DNA from 2 places in the Methylobacterium sp. ARG-1 genome. Region 2 is predicted to be linked to the other one. Evidence: predicted binding sites of a transcription regulator. Region 2 holds the regulator's gene; the other holds the start of a gene.
What was found. The regulator LexA, encoded in region 2, represses DNA repair genes until DNA is damaged. The targets are predictions, from matches to a motif close to TGTTCNNNNTGTGTTCNG.
Positions count from the first base shown of each region.

Region 1: AKJ13_RS17000 (PA0069 family radical SAM protein) is a predicted target of LexA. The motif match lies at 1,431-1,448, and genes of this name have one in related genera.

Region 1 is NZ_LHCD01000017.1:34,583-41,427, forward strand. Features, by position in the region: gene AKJ13_RS17000 (PA0069 family radical SAM protein) at 292-1,407, opposite strand; gene AKJ13_RS17005 (hypothetical protein) at 1,560-2,090, shown strand; gene AKJ13_RS17010 (amino acid permease) at 2,229-3,683, shown strand; gene moaB (molybdenum cofactor biosynthesis protein B) at 3,673-4,230, opposite strand; gene AKJ13_RS17020 (aspartate/glutamate racemase family protein) at 5,097-6,008, shown strand; gene maiA (maleylacetoacetate isomerase) at 6,168-6,815, shown strand.
Region 2 is NZ_LHCD01000001.1:769-9,774, reverse strand. Features, by position in the region: gene parC (DNA topoisomerase IV subunit A) at 1-599, shown strand, start outside; gene AKJ13_RS00045 (AlkA N-terminal domain-containing protein) at 610-1,551, opposite strand; gene gltA (citrate synthase) at 1,572-2,861, opposite strand; gene gltX (glutamate--tRNA ligase) at 3,176-4,597, opposite strand; gene AKJ13_RS00030 (ComEC/Rec2 family competence protein) at 4,763-7,036, shown strand; gene lexA (transcriptional repressor LexA) at 7,030-7,749, opposite strand; gene AKJ13_RS00020 (biliverdin-producing heme oxygenase) at 8,039-8,644, shown strand; gene AKJ13_RS00015 (hypothetical protein) at 8,734-9,006, shown strand, end outside.

The DNA.
Region 1 (6,845 bases), on a different contig from region 2:
AAACCTCTAAAGATCTATCAGCGGCATAATCTCTCTGGATCCGAACCATGACGTTTGCAACACGAATGTGTGACACTTTCCATTGGTAAATACTGCACCGCAGGAATTGCTTTGCCCTCGAAATGCGCCCGCCATCTCCCTTGAAACGGATGCAGGCACGGCCATCATTGAGTAGCCCATCGGCTGAGATCTGATTCTCCCAGCGGAATCGGTTTCGGGAGCGGAGGCCGACTTTCGTGCGGCCGGTACCGCAACGGCAATCGCTCCCGCGGAACCCGGAGGAGCGTCCCGTCAGAACAGCGCGAGTTGCGCCCCCGGCTTGCGGAACGCCGCCTCGTTCAGGGCCATCCGCCCGAAGGCGAAGCCGAGCCGGCCGCCGGCGAGACGAACCCGCTGGCCGATCATCTCGGCATAGGCCCCCTCCCCGCGGAAGCGGTGGCCGAAGCGGGGATCGTTCTCGCGGCCGCCCCGGGCCTGGCTCAGCAGCGCGAAGGCCCGGGCCCGACGCTCGGGATAGTGCTCGGCGAACCAGTCGGCCACGAGGTCGGCGACCTCGCCCGGCAGGCGCAGCAAAGCATGGCCGATGCGGCTCGCGCCGTTCTCCCGGGCGCGGGCCAGGATCGCCTCGATTTCGTGGTCGGTCAGCCCTGGGATGATCGGCGAGACGTTGACCATCACGGGCACGCCGGCCTCGCTCAGGCGCCGCATCGCGGAGAGCCGCTTCTCCGGCCGGGGCGCCCGCGGGTCGAGCCGTCGGGCGAGGTGCGGATCCAGCGTCGGCAGCGAGACGGCCACCAGCACGAGGTTCTCGGCCGCCATCTCGGCCAGGATGTCGAGGTCGCGCAGCACGAGGTCGGACTTGGTGGTGATGCCGACAGGATGGCGGGCCTCCCTCAGCACTTCCAGCACGGCGCGGGTGATGCGGTGCTCCCGCTCCACCGGCTGGTAGGGATCGGTGGCGGTACCGAGCGCGATCGTCGCCGGCCGGTAGCCCGGCGCAGCGATCTCGCGTGCCAGGACCCGGGCGGCGTCGGGCTTGGCGACGATTCGCGATTCGAAGTCGAGCCCCGGCGACAGACCGAGCCAGGCATGGGTCGGCCGCGCGTAGCAGTAGATGCAGCCGTGCTCGCAGCCGCGATACGGGTTGACCGACCGGTCGAACGGGATGTCCGGCGAGGTATTGCGGGCGATGATCCGCGCCGTGCGCTCAAGGGTGACCTGGGTGCGCAGGGCGGCGGGGGCATCCGCCTCCCAATCGCCGTCCTGGATGTCCTCGCGCGCGGCGGCGTCGTAGCGGCTCGTGGGATTGGCCGTAGCGCCGCGCCCGCGCCGAGCCTCCAGAGGCCGCGCGCTCGGGCCGAGCCGCAGGGACGCCTCGGGGGTGGATCCGCTCGGACTCTCTGCCATGTCGCGCCGCCTTGTGCCCTGAACGGAACATAGCGCGAACATAGACGTGGCCAACGCCTTAATTTCAGGCAAACGCGCCCGCGCGCCAGCTTCGATGCCCGGCATCACTGCCGAGATGCGGCGCAGCGGTTTACCGCCGCGCAAAATCGTCTATGGGCGCGCTCATGCTCTCCGCCGTGACCTATCTGGCCGATCCGGCCGATCCGGACGCGATCGACCGCCTGGCCGACACGCTCAGCGTGCTCGTATCGGGCGTCGCCGGCGGCTTGATCGGCGACGCGGTGATCGTGACCGGCCGGGAGAGCGAGGCGGCCGCCGCCATCGCGGACGCCACCGGGGCGACCCTGGTGCTGCATCGCGGCGTGAGCCCCTATGCGGCCGGCGCCGCGGCGGCCCGGCGGGACTGGGTACTGTGCCTGGAGGCCGGCGACGTCCCGGCGGAGGGCTGGATTCGCACCCTCGACCGCTTCGTCGGCACGGCCCGGCCGGAGACCGGGCTCGGCCGCCTGCACCGCCCGGCCGCGGGCTGGATCGCCGGTCTGGTCGGCCGCATCGAAGCCGTTCTTGGCGCCCGGCGGGCCCGGCCCGGCGACGTGGTGCGGCGGGACGCGCTGCAAGCCGGCGCGGTGTTCGCGCCACGCCTCAAGGTCAGGCCGCTGATCGCCCGGATCGACCGGCCCTGATCGACAGAATGTCGCAGCTCGACTTGCCGTTATCCGCGCACGCGCGGTGAAATTCCCTGGTGCGATGGCAGAAAACTTGCTGAACTGGAGCTTATAGGCGAGCGCTGCACCCGTTGCGCTGCAGGGAAGGATGCGCCGATGGACTCCTCGGGCCTGATGGGGCGGAAGTCCGTCGACGACATCCTGGAGAGCGGCGAGGGCGAGCAGCAGCTCTCGAAGACGCTCGGGGCGCTCTCGATCACCGCGATGGGGATCGGGGCGATCATCGGCGCCGGCATCTTCGTGCTCACCGGCACCGCGGCGGCACAGTATGCCGGGCCCGGCATCATGCTGTCCTTCGTGCTCGGTGGCATCGCCTGCGCGTTCGTCGGCCTCTGCTATTCCGAGATGGCGGCGCTGATCCCGGTGGCCGGGTCGAGCTACACCTATACCTACGCGACGCTGGGCGAGTTCTTCGCCTGGCTGATCGGCTGGGACCTGATCCTCGAATACGCCATGGGCGCCGCGACGGTGGCGGTGGGCTGGTCGGGCTACATCACGAGCCTGCTGAAGGATGTCGGCATCGTGATCCCGGCCCGGTTCGCGCACGCGCCGGGGACGGCGATCGACGGCGGCGGCACCGCCCTGTTCAACCTGCCGGCCGTGGTGATCGTGGCGCTGATCACGATCCTGCTGATGCGCGGCACCAAGGAATCGGCGCGGTTCAACAACATCATGGTGGCGGTCAAGCTCACCGTGGTGGTCGCGTTCATCGCGCTGGGCTGGGGCCATGTCGACACGGCGCATTGGAGCCCGCTGATCCCGCCGAACGAGGGGAGCTTCGGGCAGTACGGCTATAGCGGCATCCTGCGCGGCGCCGGCGTGGTCTTCTTCGCCTTCATCGGCTTCGACGCGGTCTCCACCGCCGCCCAGGAAGCGCGCAAGCCGCAGAAGGACATGCCGATCGGCATCCTCGGCTCGCTCGCCGTCTGCACGATCCTCTACGTGCTCGTGGCCGCCGTCCTGACCGGGCTGGTGCCGTACAAGGAGCTGAACGTTCCCGACCCGATCGCCAAGGGGGTCGATGCCATCGGCATCGGCTGGTTCGCGTTGCTGATCAAGCTGGGGGCGCTCACCGGCCTGACCACGGTGATCCTGGTCCTGCTCTACGGCCAGAGCCGAATCTTCTTCACCATGGCCAATGACGGGCTGCTGCCGAAGCTGTTCGCCCATGTCCATCCGACCTACCAGACGCCCTATCGCAGCCAGGCGCTGATCGGCGCTGCGGTCGCCCTCGTGGCGGCGCTGGTGCCGATCCACATCCTCGGCGAGATGGTCAGCATCGGCACGCTCGCCGCCTTCATCCTGGTCTGCGGCTCGGTGATCCACCTGCGCCGGACCGACCGGCACATGAAGCGGCCGTTCCGGACCCCGGCGGTGCCGGTGGTGCCCATCCTCGGCATCCTGTTCTGCCTGCTGCTGATGGTCGGATTGCCCCTCGACACCTGGCTGCGCCTGGTGATCTGGATGGCGATCGGGCTGGTCATCTACTTCTTCTACGGACGCAGGCACTCGGTGCTGCGCCGCAAGGAGGGCAACGCCGTCACGCCGTGATGCTGGCGCCGCGCCGCAGGTGCTCGTCGAGCCGCGGCATGATCTCGACGAAGTTGCAGGGGCGGTGCCGGTAATCGAGTTGCTGCGCCAGGATGCCGTCCCAGGCGTCCCGGCACGCCCCCGGCGAGCCCGGCAGCACGAACACGTACGTCGCCTGCGCGACCCCGGCCGTGGCCCGGGATTGCAGGGTCGAGGTGCCGATCTTGTCGTACGAGATCCGGTGGAACACCGCCGAGAAGCCGTCCATCCGCTTCTCGAACAGCGGCTCCAGCGCCTCGGGAGTCACGTCGCGGCCGGTGAATCCGGTGCCGCCCGTGGTGATCACCACGTCGACCGCCGGATCGCGCAGCCATGCCTCGACCTGTTCTCGGATCGCCGGGATCTCGTCCGGCACGATGGCCCGGGCCGCGAGCCGATGGCCTGCGTCGGTGAGGCGCTGGCTCAGGGTATCGCCTGAGCGGTCATCCGCCATGCGGCGGGTGTCCGAGACGGTGAGCACCGCGATTCCCAGCGGGATGAAGCGGCGTGAATCGGGCTGATCGGCCATCGTGGGTTCTCCGAACTCGAGCCGGGATATGGGCCGCCGCCCCGCGCTTGTCGCCCCCTCGGCCACGGGCCGCCGAATCAGCAATGGGGATGTAGGCGCCACTCCCGAGGCCGATTTCTTGAGGCCTCCGTCCGATACGCCGAACCATTGCGGCCCGTTCGCCCGCTTTCGTCTGCGCCGGCATCGCACCTATGAACCCGGGTCAGCCGGTAAGCGCTCCGGAACAAAGCGAAAGCGCCACACGCAGATGTTTTTAGAATGAAACTATTTTCAGCAGATGCAATCAGAGAGATCCATCACGAAATCGTGCTCCCTGTGGAAAAATGAGACATCTCTCCATCAATACGGCGCACCCTATCCCATAAAACCGCAGACAAGACTGAATCCATCAGGCCCGCTCTATCCAAGTGGCATGCCGCACCGCTATGTCAAATCATCGCCCCAACAATATGATATTGGAAACAGGCAGCCACAAAATCTTTGATTTTTCCCGCGACTCAGACCACTCTCGGTTGGCCGACGGTGTCGGGACGAGTCCCCGCTCGATGGAGACTGGCACAGAGCAGTCTTCCGCGTGCCGACGACGAATCGAGACCGTATTCCGGCCTCGAACCAACGACCCCCTCATGGAGTTTCGCGCGCGAATCGTGTTCTGACCTTCGCCTCGCCACTCGACGATATCGAGCCTGGAACGATGCCGTTCCAGACATGGGTCTTTGCTCTATTCGCGCCTGATACGCGCGCAGGAATTCGCAGGTTTCGCCACCGGCCCGACACGGATCGGCCGATGCTTGCACAGGTTCCCGGGCCCAAATGTTTCATCTCGGCCGAAAGAACACCCACGACGCCAAGCAGGAGGGCGCGAGATGACGACGACATCAAGACGGCTGGGAGTTCTCGGCGGCCTGAGTCGGCGTTCGACGATCGAGCGCCATCAAATGATCAACCGTCACGTCTTGAGCCTAACCGGCAACCGTGTCGCTGCGGACCTCGTGACCTGGAGCCTCGACCCGGACACGATCATTCATCTGCTTTCGAAAGACGGCTGGCCGTTGATCGTCGATCAGATCAAGGAGGCCGCCGCGAACCTGCTCCTCGAAGGCGTCGATGCCCTGATGATCGCCAGCGACACACTTCACTGCGCGCTTGCGGGGGAACCGATCCATTTCGGCGTGCCCGTGATCCCGGTTCACGACGCGCTGGCCGATGAGATCCGGCGCCTGTCCCTGAGAAAAGTCGGCTTGGTCGGCACCTCGGCGACCATGAGCGGGCCGTATTACCAGGATCTCAGACAGCGGTCCTGCTATCTGGATGTGGTGCTTCCGAGCCAGAATCTCTGGGTCAATATCGACTACTCGGTCTGCAATCGCATCTACAACGGCGAGAGCACATTGCTCGAAGTCGAGACCTACCACCAGATCATGTCCCAGTTCGAGGCGCAGGGCGTTGACGGGATCATCGTGGCCTCGCCGGAAATCGCCCTGGCCTTCAACAAGCCCGATCCGGTGCCGGTGCTGCACACGGCCGAAATCCATGCCGCGGCCGCCGCGCGATGGTGTGTCGCCGGCCGCGACATCCTGCAGCCCGATATGTCGCCCCACGATGAGGCCAGGCGCGCGTCGGTGGCATCCATCGACGAGACTTCCAAGGACACGTCGAAGATTTCGTTCGAAGCGCTCCAGCCCCGCGATCTTCCCCGGAAACGCAAGCGCAAAGCCGGACGATTGTCAGCCGCGGCCGCCTTGGTCTCCGTCGGACAGCAGACGCGCAACTCGTAGCGCCGGGTGACGACCCCCGGGACATGACGTCCACCCGTGCGGTTCCCGGCCCGTGGACCGAGGCGGAAATCTGCAGACGCCTCGACTTGCCGACGGCGCCGGATTGCGGTGTCTTCGTGCGTATCGGTGCCGAAGACACCGCAATCCGGAACTCCTCCCATGCACATGTACGGCAATTGGCGCTCGGCCGCGGCCTTCCGGGTCCGGATCGCTCTGAAACTGAAGGGCATCGCCTACGAGGAGACCTTCATCGACCTCGATGCCGGCGACCAGCACAAGCCGGAATTCCGCACGATCAACCCGCAGGGCGCGGTGCCGGCGCTGTACGACGGCGACGGTCCGCCGCTGACCCAATCCCTGGCGATCCTCGACTATCTGGAGGAGACGCAGGACGGCGTATGCCTGCTGCCCGAGGAGCCGCGAGCCCGCGCCCGGGCACGCTCGCTCGCGCAGGTCGTCGCCTGCGACACGCATCCTCTTTACGTGCCACGGGTGCGCACCTTCCTGATGGAGGAATACGGGCTGCCCCGGGACCGGATGCTGGCCTTCCTTCGCAACGCCTTCGAGACCGGCCTGAAGACCCTTGAGACCCGGCTCGCCACCGAGCCGGGGACCGGCCGCTTCTGCCAGGGCGACGCGGTGAGCCACGCCGACCTCTGCCTCGTCAGCCTCTGGGTCGGGACCGGGATCTTCGGGGTCGAAACGGCGGCCTACCCGACGGTCGCCCGGATCGCCGAGGCCTGCCTCGCCCTGCCGGAGGTCGCCGAGGCGCATCCCCTGCGCCAGCCCGGCGCCCCCGGGGTCTGAGGCGCGGGCCCGGATCCCACACCTGCACGG
Region 2 (9,006 bases):
CCTTCCCGAGCGAGACCACCCAGAAGATCCTGCTGCTCGCCTCGAACGGCAAGGTCTTCACCATCGAGGCCTCCAAGCTGCCCGGCGGCCGCGGCTTCGGCGATCCGGTGCGCCTGATGGTCGATCTCGACGACGGCACCGAGGTGGTGGCGGCGCTGCCTTACAAGCCGGAGACCAAGCTGCTCATCGCCGGCTCGGACGGGCGCGGCTTCGTGGCGCCTTCCGACGCGCTGGTGGCCAACACCCGCAAGGGCAAGGGCGTGCTCGGCCTGGACGGGGACGCGACCGCCGTGGTGCTCGTCCCGGCCGACGGCGATCACGTGGCGGTGGTGAATACCGAGAAGCTGCTGCTGATCTTCCCGATCTCGGAGGTGGCTGAACTCTCCCGCGGCAAGGGCGTCCGCCTCCAGCGCTGCCGCAGCGGTGGCCTCACGGACGCGCACGTCTTCAAGCTGACGGACGGCCTGCCCTGGCAGGACGGCTCGGCCGAGGGGCGGCTGGCCAACGCAGCGGTGCTGGAGAAGTGGCTCGGCCATCGCGGCGAGGTCGGCCTGATGATGGCGCGCAGCTTCCCGAAATTCGAGCGGTTCGGGCGCTGAGGAGGCGTCGTCACCCCGCGCGCGGAAGAACCTCGTCCGCGGCCCAGAGATGCTGGGCCGCGTAGGCCCGGAACGGCCGCCAAGCTTCGGCCCGGGCGAGGAGCGCGGCCGGGCTCGGGCGGCCGGTGCCGGTCTCGAGGGCGCGCAGCAGGCCGACATCGCCCACCGGTAGCGCGTCCGGCAGCTTGAGCGCCCGCATGGCGATGTACTGGGCCGTCCAGGGACCGATTCCGCGAATCGCCGTGAAGCGCAGCACCGCCGCCTCCAGGGTCCCGGCGGGGGCGAACAGGTCCGGATCGGCGAGTGCCGCCGCCGCCAGTGCCCGGATCGCCGCGCCGCGGGAGCGGGGCATGTTCAGGGCGAGTGCCACATCGGCTTCGACCAGCTGAGCCGGTGTCGGGAAGACGTGGGTCAGGGGACCGACCGGCTCCGCCAGGGGCGTCCCGAAGGCCGCGACCAGTTTCCCGGCGAGCCGGATCGCGGCGGCGACCGACACCTGCTGGCCGAGGATCGCCCGGCAGCCGGTCTCGAACGGGTCCCAGGCGCCCGGCAGGCGCAATCCTGGGCGGGCCGCCACCAAGTCCGACAGAGTCGGGTCCCGGGACAGGCAGGCAGCGATCGCCGCCGGGTCGGCATCGCAATCGAACAGGCGGCGCAGGCGCGCGGCGATCTCCGGTTCAGAGCTTGAGTCGAAGCCGTGGAGCGTCGCGTGCAGCGCATCGTCGCCGAACGCGACCGCGACGATGCCGGGCCGGCCGCCGATGCAGACCGTGCGTGCATAGATCTGGTCGCCGGTCTCGGCCGATTCGACCCCGAGGATCGCCCGCTTCGCCAGGAAGGCGCGGATCGACGCCCAATCGTAGGGCGGCCGACAGGGAAGGCTGAGGGTGACGAGCGGCCCGCCGGCGGGCGCAAACGAGAGGGGCGGCCCTTCGGCCGCCCCAGGGGTCACGTCGGGGTCGATGGGCCGTCTCAGCCGCGCTGGTCCACCGGCACGTAGTCGCGCTGGGTCGGACCGACATAGAGCTGGCGCGGACGGCCGATCTTCTGCATCGGGTCCTCGATCATCTCGGCCCATTGCGCGATCCAGCCGACCGTGCGCGCCACCGCGAACAGTACGGTGAACATGTCGGTCGGGAAGCCCATCGCCTTGAGGGTGATGCCCGAGTAGAAATCGATGTTCGGGTAGAGCTTCTTCTCGATGAAGTACTCGTCCTTGAGGGCGATCTGCTCCAGCTCCATGGCGACGTGCAGCAGCGGATCCTCGGTCTTGCCGAGCTCCTTCAGCACCTGGTGCGTGGTGCTCTGCATGATGCGGGCGCGCGGGTCGTAGTTCTTGTAGACCCGGTGGCCGAAGCCCATCAGGCGGAACGGGTCGTTCTTGTCCTTGGCCTTGGCGACGTACTTGCCGACGTTCTCGGGCGTGCCGATCTCCATCAGCATCTTCAGCGCGGCCTCGTTGGCGCCGCCATGGGCCGGCCCCCACAGGCAGGCGATGCCGGCCGCGATGCAGGCGAACGGGTTCGCGCCCGAGGAGCCCGCGAGCCGCACGGTGGAGGTCGAGGCGTTCTGCTCGTGGTCGGCGTGGAGGATGAAGATCTTGTCCAGCGCCTTGGCGAAGACCGGGTTGACCTCGTACTCCTCGCACGGCACCGCGTAACACATCCGCAGGAAGTTCGAGGTGTAGTCGAGGTCGTTCTTCGGATACACGAAGGGCTGGCCGATGGAATACTTGTAGGCCATCGCGGCCAGCGTCGGCATCTTGGCGATCATGCGGATCGACGCGATCATCCGCTGGCTCTCGTCCGTGATGTCGGTCGAGTCGTGGTAGAAGGCCGAGAGCGCGCCGACCGAGGCCACCATCACGGCCATCGGGTGGGCGTCGCGGCGGAAGCCCGTGAAGAACCGGTTCATCTGGTCGTGCACCATGGTGTGGCGCGTGACCCGGTAGTCGAAATCAGCCTTCTGGGCCGCGGTCGGCAGGGTGCCGAACAGCATCAGGTAGCAGGTCTCGAGGAAGTCGCCCTTCTCGGCGAGCTGCTCGATCGGGTAGCCGCGGTAGAGCAGCACGCCCTCGTCACCGTCGATGTAGGTGATCTTCGATTCGCACGAGGCCGTCGAGGTGAAGCCCGGGTCGAAGGTGAAGGCGCCGGTCTTGGCGTAGAGCTTGCCGATATCGATGACGTCCGGGCCGATGGTGCCGGATTTGACCGGCAGTTCGATCTCCTTGCCGTCCACGGTGATGGTGCTGGATGCGCTCATGGAACGTGGACCCTTCTCTGGCGACGTGGCGGATGCCGGCCTCGGGTTGCCCGAGGCGACCCCGGGGCCGGAGCACGCCGCGTTATGTTGCGGGTGCTCACGCGCCATGGGTTACCCAAACGGCAGTGCAGCAGCAACGGGGTGGGTGACAACCCGCCCCCTTCGCCAAGCGAAATCCAACCCGGCGCCCGCAGTTCCCGGTCGCCCGATCAGCGCGACCGGATCATCCCCGATTTCATATCCCGGGCGAGCCGGCCGGGTTTCGCAATGCGCATCGTCGTGGCCCGAAAGACGCTCGCCTTCGGGACGATGCGTCAGGCCACCTGATCCCCGAGGCGGGCCAGGGTCTCGGCCCGGCCGAGCACGGCCATCACGTCGAACAGGGGCGGGGAGGTGGTCCGCCCGGTGAGCGCGGCTCGCAGCGGCTGGGCCACCTGCCCGAGCTTGCACCCGGCGGTCTCCGCATACTGGCGCACGGCGCCCTCGGTGGCGGCCGCGCTCCAGTCGGGCAAGGCTTCGAGGGCCGGCAGCACGCCGGCGAGGCGCGCCCGGCCCTCGTCGGAGAGGAGCGCCCGGGCCTTGTCGTCGAGTGCCAGGGGGCGCTGGGCGGTGAGGTAATAGGCGCTGTCGAGGAGCTCGATCAGCGTCTTGGCCCGCTCCTTCAGGCCCGGCATGGCCTGGGTCAGCTTGTCCTTCAGGTCGGGCTGGAGCGTCGCCGGAAGGCCGCGCTCAGGGCCGACATTGGGCAGGATCGTCTCGATCGCGGCGACCAGATCGGCATCGGCGCTGCCGCGGATGTAGAGCCCGTTGAGGTTGGCGAGCTTGGCGAAGTCGAACCGCGCCGCCGAGCGCCCCACCGCGCGCAGGTCGAAGGCCGCGATCATCTCCTCGGTGGAGAAGACCTCCTGGTCGCCGTGGCTCCAGCCCAGCCGCACCAGGTAATTGCGCAGGGCCGCCGGCAGGTAGCCGAGGTCGCGATAGGCCTCGACGCCCAGAGCGCCGTGGCGCTTGGACAGCTTGGCGCCGTCGGCACCGTGGATCAGCGGGATATGGGCCATCTTGGGGATGTCCCAGCCGAGCGCGGAGAAGATCTGGCTCTGGCGCGCGGCATTGGTGAGGTGGTCGTCGCCGCGGATGATCTGGGTGACGCCCATGTCGTGGTCGTCGACCACGACGGCGAGCATGTAGGTCGGCGTGCCGTCCGAGCGCAGCAGCACGAGGTCGTCGAGATCGCGGTTGGCCCAGGTCACCCGGCCCTGCACGGCGTCCTCGACCACCGTCTCGCCCTCGGTGGGCGCGCGCAGCCGGATCACCGGCTTGACCCCGGCGGGCGCCTCGGACGGGTCGCGGTCACGCCAGCGCCCGTCGTAGCGCGGGGCGCGGCCCTCGGCCCGGGCGGTCTCGCGCATCTGCGTGAGCTCCTCCGCGGAGGCGTAGCAATGATAGGCGCGGCCGGCGGCCAGCAGCTCCTCGGCGACCGCGCGGTGGCGCTCGGCCCGGGCGAACTGGAAAACCACGTCCCCGTCCCAGTCGAGGCCGAGCCAGGACAGGCCGTCGAGGATCGCGTGGATCGCGCCCTTGGTCGAGCGTTCCCGGTCGGTATCCTCGATGCGCAGCAGCATCTTGCCGCCCGTGTGACGGGCATAGAGCCAGTTGAACAAAGCCGTGCGGGCTCCTCCGATATGGAGGTAGCCGGTGGGCGAGGGGGCGAAGCGCGTGACGACGGCTGAGGACATCGGGCCGATATGTTCGGGGGCGGAGGGCGAGGGGGCGGGGCATTCGGGCGGCGCCCGTCGCACCAAGTGGCGCCCGTAGCACGAAGTACGCGCTGTAGCACGGGCCGAGGGGTGCGTTAAGAATCCCCCGCCGGAGCTGAGTCGCCCGGCGCGAGGCGAGGGCGGATGCGGCGGATCGGCGCGAGGCTGGCGGGCGGCGCGGTGGCGCTCGCCGGCCCGCGCCCCGCGTTGGCGCCGGCGCTGCGCGACTGGTTTGCCGGCGGCCTCGCCCGGGAGGTCGAGCAGCGCCGCCTGTTCCCCTGGCTGGCGGTGGCGTTCGGCACCGGGATCCTGGTGTTCTTCGCGGGCGCCGACGGGACGCCATTTCTCGCCGCGCCGCTCGTCGGGGCGGCGCTGGCGCTCGCGCCGGTGCCGTTCCTGGGCGCGCGGCCGGGGAGTCTGGCTCTCGCGCTGGCGCTGGCTACCGGATTCCTCGGCTTCGCCGCGGCGACCTGGCGGGTCGGGCAGGTGGCGGCCCCGATCCTGTCCCGGACCACCATCGGGCCGCTCACCGGAATGATCGAAGCGCTGGACGAGCGCGAGGTCGGTGCCCGGCTCGTGATCCGGGTCGAGAGCTTCGCCGGCCTCGATCCGCCGGCGACGCCGCACCGGGTTCGGGTCTCATTCCGGAAGGCACCGCCCCTGCGGCCCGGGGATTTCATCGCCGCCACGGCACGATTGCTACCGCCGCCCGAGGCGGCACGACCCGGCGGCTACGACTTCGCCCGGGATGCCTACTTCCAGGGAATCGGTGCGGTGGGTTCGCTGATCGGCGCGATCACGGTTCGGGCGCCGCCCGCACCGCCGCCGCTAGGCCTGCGGCTCGCGGCCCTGCTGGACGAGGCCCGCAACGCGCTGACGCGCCGGATCGCGCAGGCCGAGGGCGGCCAGGCGGGGGCGGTGGCGGCGGCGCTGGTGACGGGCAAGCGTGGGCTGATCGGACCGGCCGCCAACGACGCACTCCGGGCCGCCGGCATCTATCACGTCGTCTCCATCTCGGGCCTCCACATGGTGCTGGCCGCCGGCGTGGTGTTCTGGCTGGTGCGGGCGGTCCTGGCTCTCATCCCGTTCTGCGCCCTGGTCTGGCCGATCAAGAAGATCGCCGCCGGGTTCGCGATGCTGGGCGTCACCGCCTATTGCGCCTTCTCGGGCTGGGACATCGCCGCCGAGCGCTCGCTGATCATGACCCTGATCATGCTGGGTGCGATCCTGGTCGACCGACCGGCCCTGTCGATGCGCAACCTGGCGCTCGCCGCTTTGATCGCCCTGGCACGGGAGCCCGAGGGGCTTCTAGGGCCGAGCTTCCAGATGTCGTTCGGGGCGGTGGCCGGGCTGATCGCCTGCGCGCGGCTGATCGACGGAGGCCTGTTCCGGCGGCCGGGGGCAGGCCGGATCGAGCGGCTCATCGGCGACGGGATCTCGGCCGTGACCGGTACCCTGGCGACGACGCTGGTGGCACAGATCGCCACCGCGCCATTCGCCACCTACCATTTCCAGACGATCCAGCCGTTCGGGCTGATCGGCAACGCCCTGACCCTGCCGCTCGTCTCGCTGGTGGTGATGCCCGCGGCGGTGATCGGGATCCTGGCCTATCCCTTCGCCCTCGACCGGCCGGTCTGGTGGCTGATGGGGCAGGCGGTGGGCGGCATGCTGGCGATCGCCGAATGGATCGCCGGCTTCGATCGGGCCACCCTGGTGCTGCCGGCTTTCGGCACCGGCGCGCTGGTGCTGCTGGCGGCGGGGCTGCTCCTGGCCACGCTCCCGGTCTCGCGGCTGCGCTGGCTCGCCCTGCCGCCCGCCCTGCTGGGGCTCGGCCTCGCCGCGATGCCGGACCGCTTCGACCTCTATATCGACCGGCAGGGCGGCGGTGCGGCCGTGCGCGGGACCGATGGGCGCCTGGCGGCGCTGGGCAGCCCCTCGGCCTTCGTGCTGGAGCAGTGGCTCAAGGCGGATGGCGACGGCCGGTCGGCCAAAACCGTGATCGGCGGTGTCGCGCAGAGCGGACGCTGCGACCGTCTCGGCTGCACCGCGCGCCTGCCGGATGGCCGCGCCATCGCCCTGGTCCGCGACCGGCGCGCCTTCGCAGAGGATTGCGCCCGGGCGGCGGTGCTAATTACCCGGCTCGCCGCGCCGCCGACCTGCCACGCACCACTGGTGATCGACCGCCGGGCGCTCGCCGCCCACGGCGCCGTCGCCCTTCGGGCCGACCGCGAGGGATTCACGGTTCGCTATGCCCATGATGAGGGCCGCTCCGTTCCCTGGCGACCGTCCCCCGGTGCTGGGCCGTCACCGGAGCAGCGGACCGAAACGCCCGCTCCCGGCACCCCGATCCCGCCCGAGCCCGACGCTGCCGGTCCCGACGCCACGCCCGGCGACGCGCCGACCGAGCCGCTTCAGTAGCGGCGGACGAGGCTGACGAGCCGGCCCTGGATCTGGACCCGGTCGGGACCCAGCACGCGGGTCTCGTAGGCCGGGTTGGCGGCTTCCAGGGCGATCGAGGAGCCGCGGCGACGCAGGCGCTTCAGCGTGGCCTCCTCGTCGTCGATCAGCGCCACGATGATGTCGCCGGTATTGGCCGTGTCCTGCTTGCGGATCACCACGAGGTCGCCGTCTAGGATGCCGGCATCCACCATCGAATCGCCGCGCACTTCGAGGGCGTAATGCTCGCCGCCGGCCAGGAAGTCCGGCGACATGGTGATGGCGTGGCTCTGGTTCTGGATCGCCGAGACCGGCGTACCGGCCGCGATCCGGCCCATCACCGGAATCGAGATGGCGCGCCCGCCATCATCGATCATCCGGGTGGTCGCGGGTTGAGGCGGCAGCTTGGACTTGCCACCTTCGACCACGCTCGGGGTGAAGCGGCGGGGCTCGGCGGGCGGCGGGGCTGCCTGCGACAGGCTCTCGGGAATGCGGATCACCTCAATGGCCCGCGCCCGATTCGGCAGGCGCCGCAGGAAGCCGCGCTCCTCCAAGGCCGTGATCAGCCGGTGGATGCCCGACTTGGACTTCAGATCGAGGGCGTCCTTCATCTCGTCGAACGAGGGCGGGACGCCGCATTCCTGCATGCGGCTCTGGATGAAACGCAGGAGGTCCAATTGCTTGCGCGTGAGCATCGACGGGGGACTCGCGGCTTGGCGGACCGCATCGGCGCGGCCTCGGAAACAAATCACGAACACGTTAAACGTTCCGCAAGTGTTCCGCAAGCCTGATCCGGCCAAGCTTGATGGGCCGACGCGCCCTGTCGCGCAAGCCTGCGCACTCTGCCCATCGGCCTCACGGTGACCTGAATCGCATCGAATGGTCCGGACGCTATGAAGGTTCGTGCCGGACGGCGAGGTCCCGACCTCGCCCCGGACAGAATAGGCCTCGACCGCCTGGAACGGTCGAGTGCCCCATCAAGACATGGGTCGAATGGACGTCTCAACATCCGATATTGTCGAACCGGGCAGCCGCGTGAAGCGCCTGCGGTCTGCGACGGCAGCGGCCCATGATCAGCTCGACCGGCGGGTCATGGCACGCCAGCCCTTCGCGAGCCTCGAACGGTACGCGCTGTTCCTGCAGGTCCAATACCGATTCCATACACGCGTCGATCCGCTCTATCGCGACGGCGCGCTGGGCTTCGTCCTGCCCGATCTCGACGGGAGGCGCCGTCTCGCCCTGATCGCGCAGGATCTGCGCGACGTGGCCGGCCGGATCCCCGACGTAGCCGCGGAGGACGGGGACGCGATCGATCCCGTGGCCGGGCTCGGCTGGCTCTACGTCGCGGAGGGCTCGAATCTCGGCGCGGCCATCCTGATCAAGGAAGCCCGGAAGCTCGGCCTCTCGGAGGGCCACGGCGCCCGCCACCTCGCCGGGCATCCGGACGGTCGCGGGCTGCACTGGCGGCAATTCACCACCGCGCTCGACCGGATCGCGCTCGCGGGCGACGGCGAGGCCCGCGCCGCAGCCGGGGCGACGGAGGCGTTCCGGTACGTGCACCGGCTCGTCGGGGACGCGTTCGGGGGCTGAGCGCCGGTCGGGGCGACAAACGCATTGACTGGTCAAGCGGGGCCGTTTCAATGCGCCACGGGGCTGGAACTGGGCTTGGGATGACGAGGATGCGACGGCGCGCGGCTCTGCTGCCCATCGGCTTGGTGACCCTCGGCCTGGCAATGGCCGGCTGCACCACCGGATTCTCGTACATCTCGCGGAACTACGTCGCGCTCACCCCGCAGGTGGTCACGATCGGCTGCAAGGAGCCCTACGAGGTCTACGACAACCGGCAGCTGCGCCGGATGCTGATCGTCTCGAACGCGCTGCGCGAATATGCCGGCTGCAATCTCAGCGAGGTGCGGATCGATCCCGATCCGGCGGCGAGCCGGGTGAAGCGG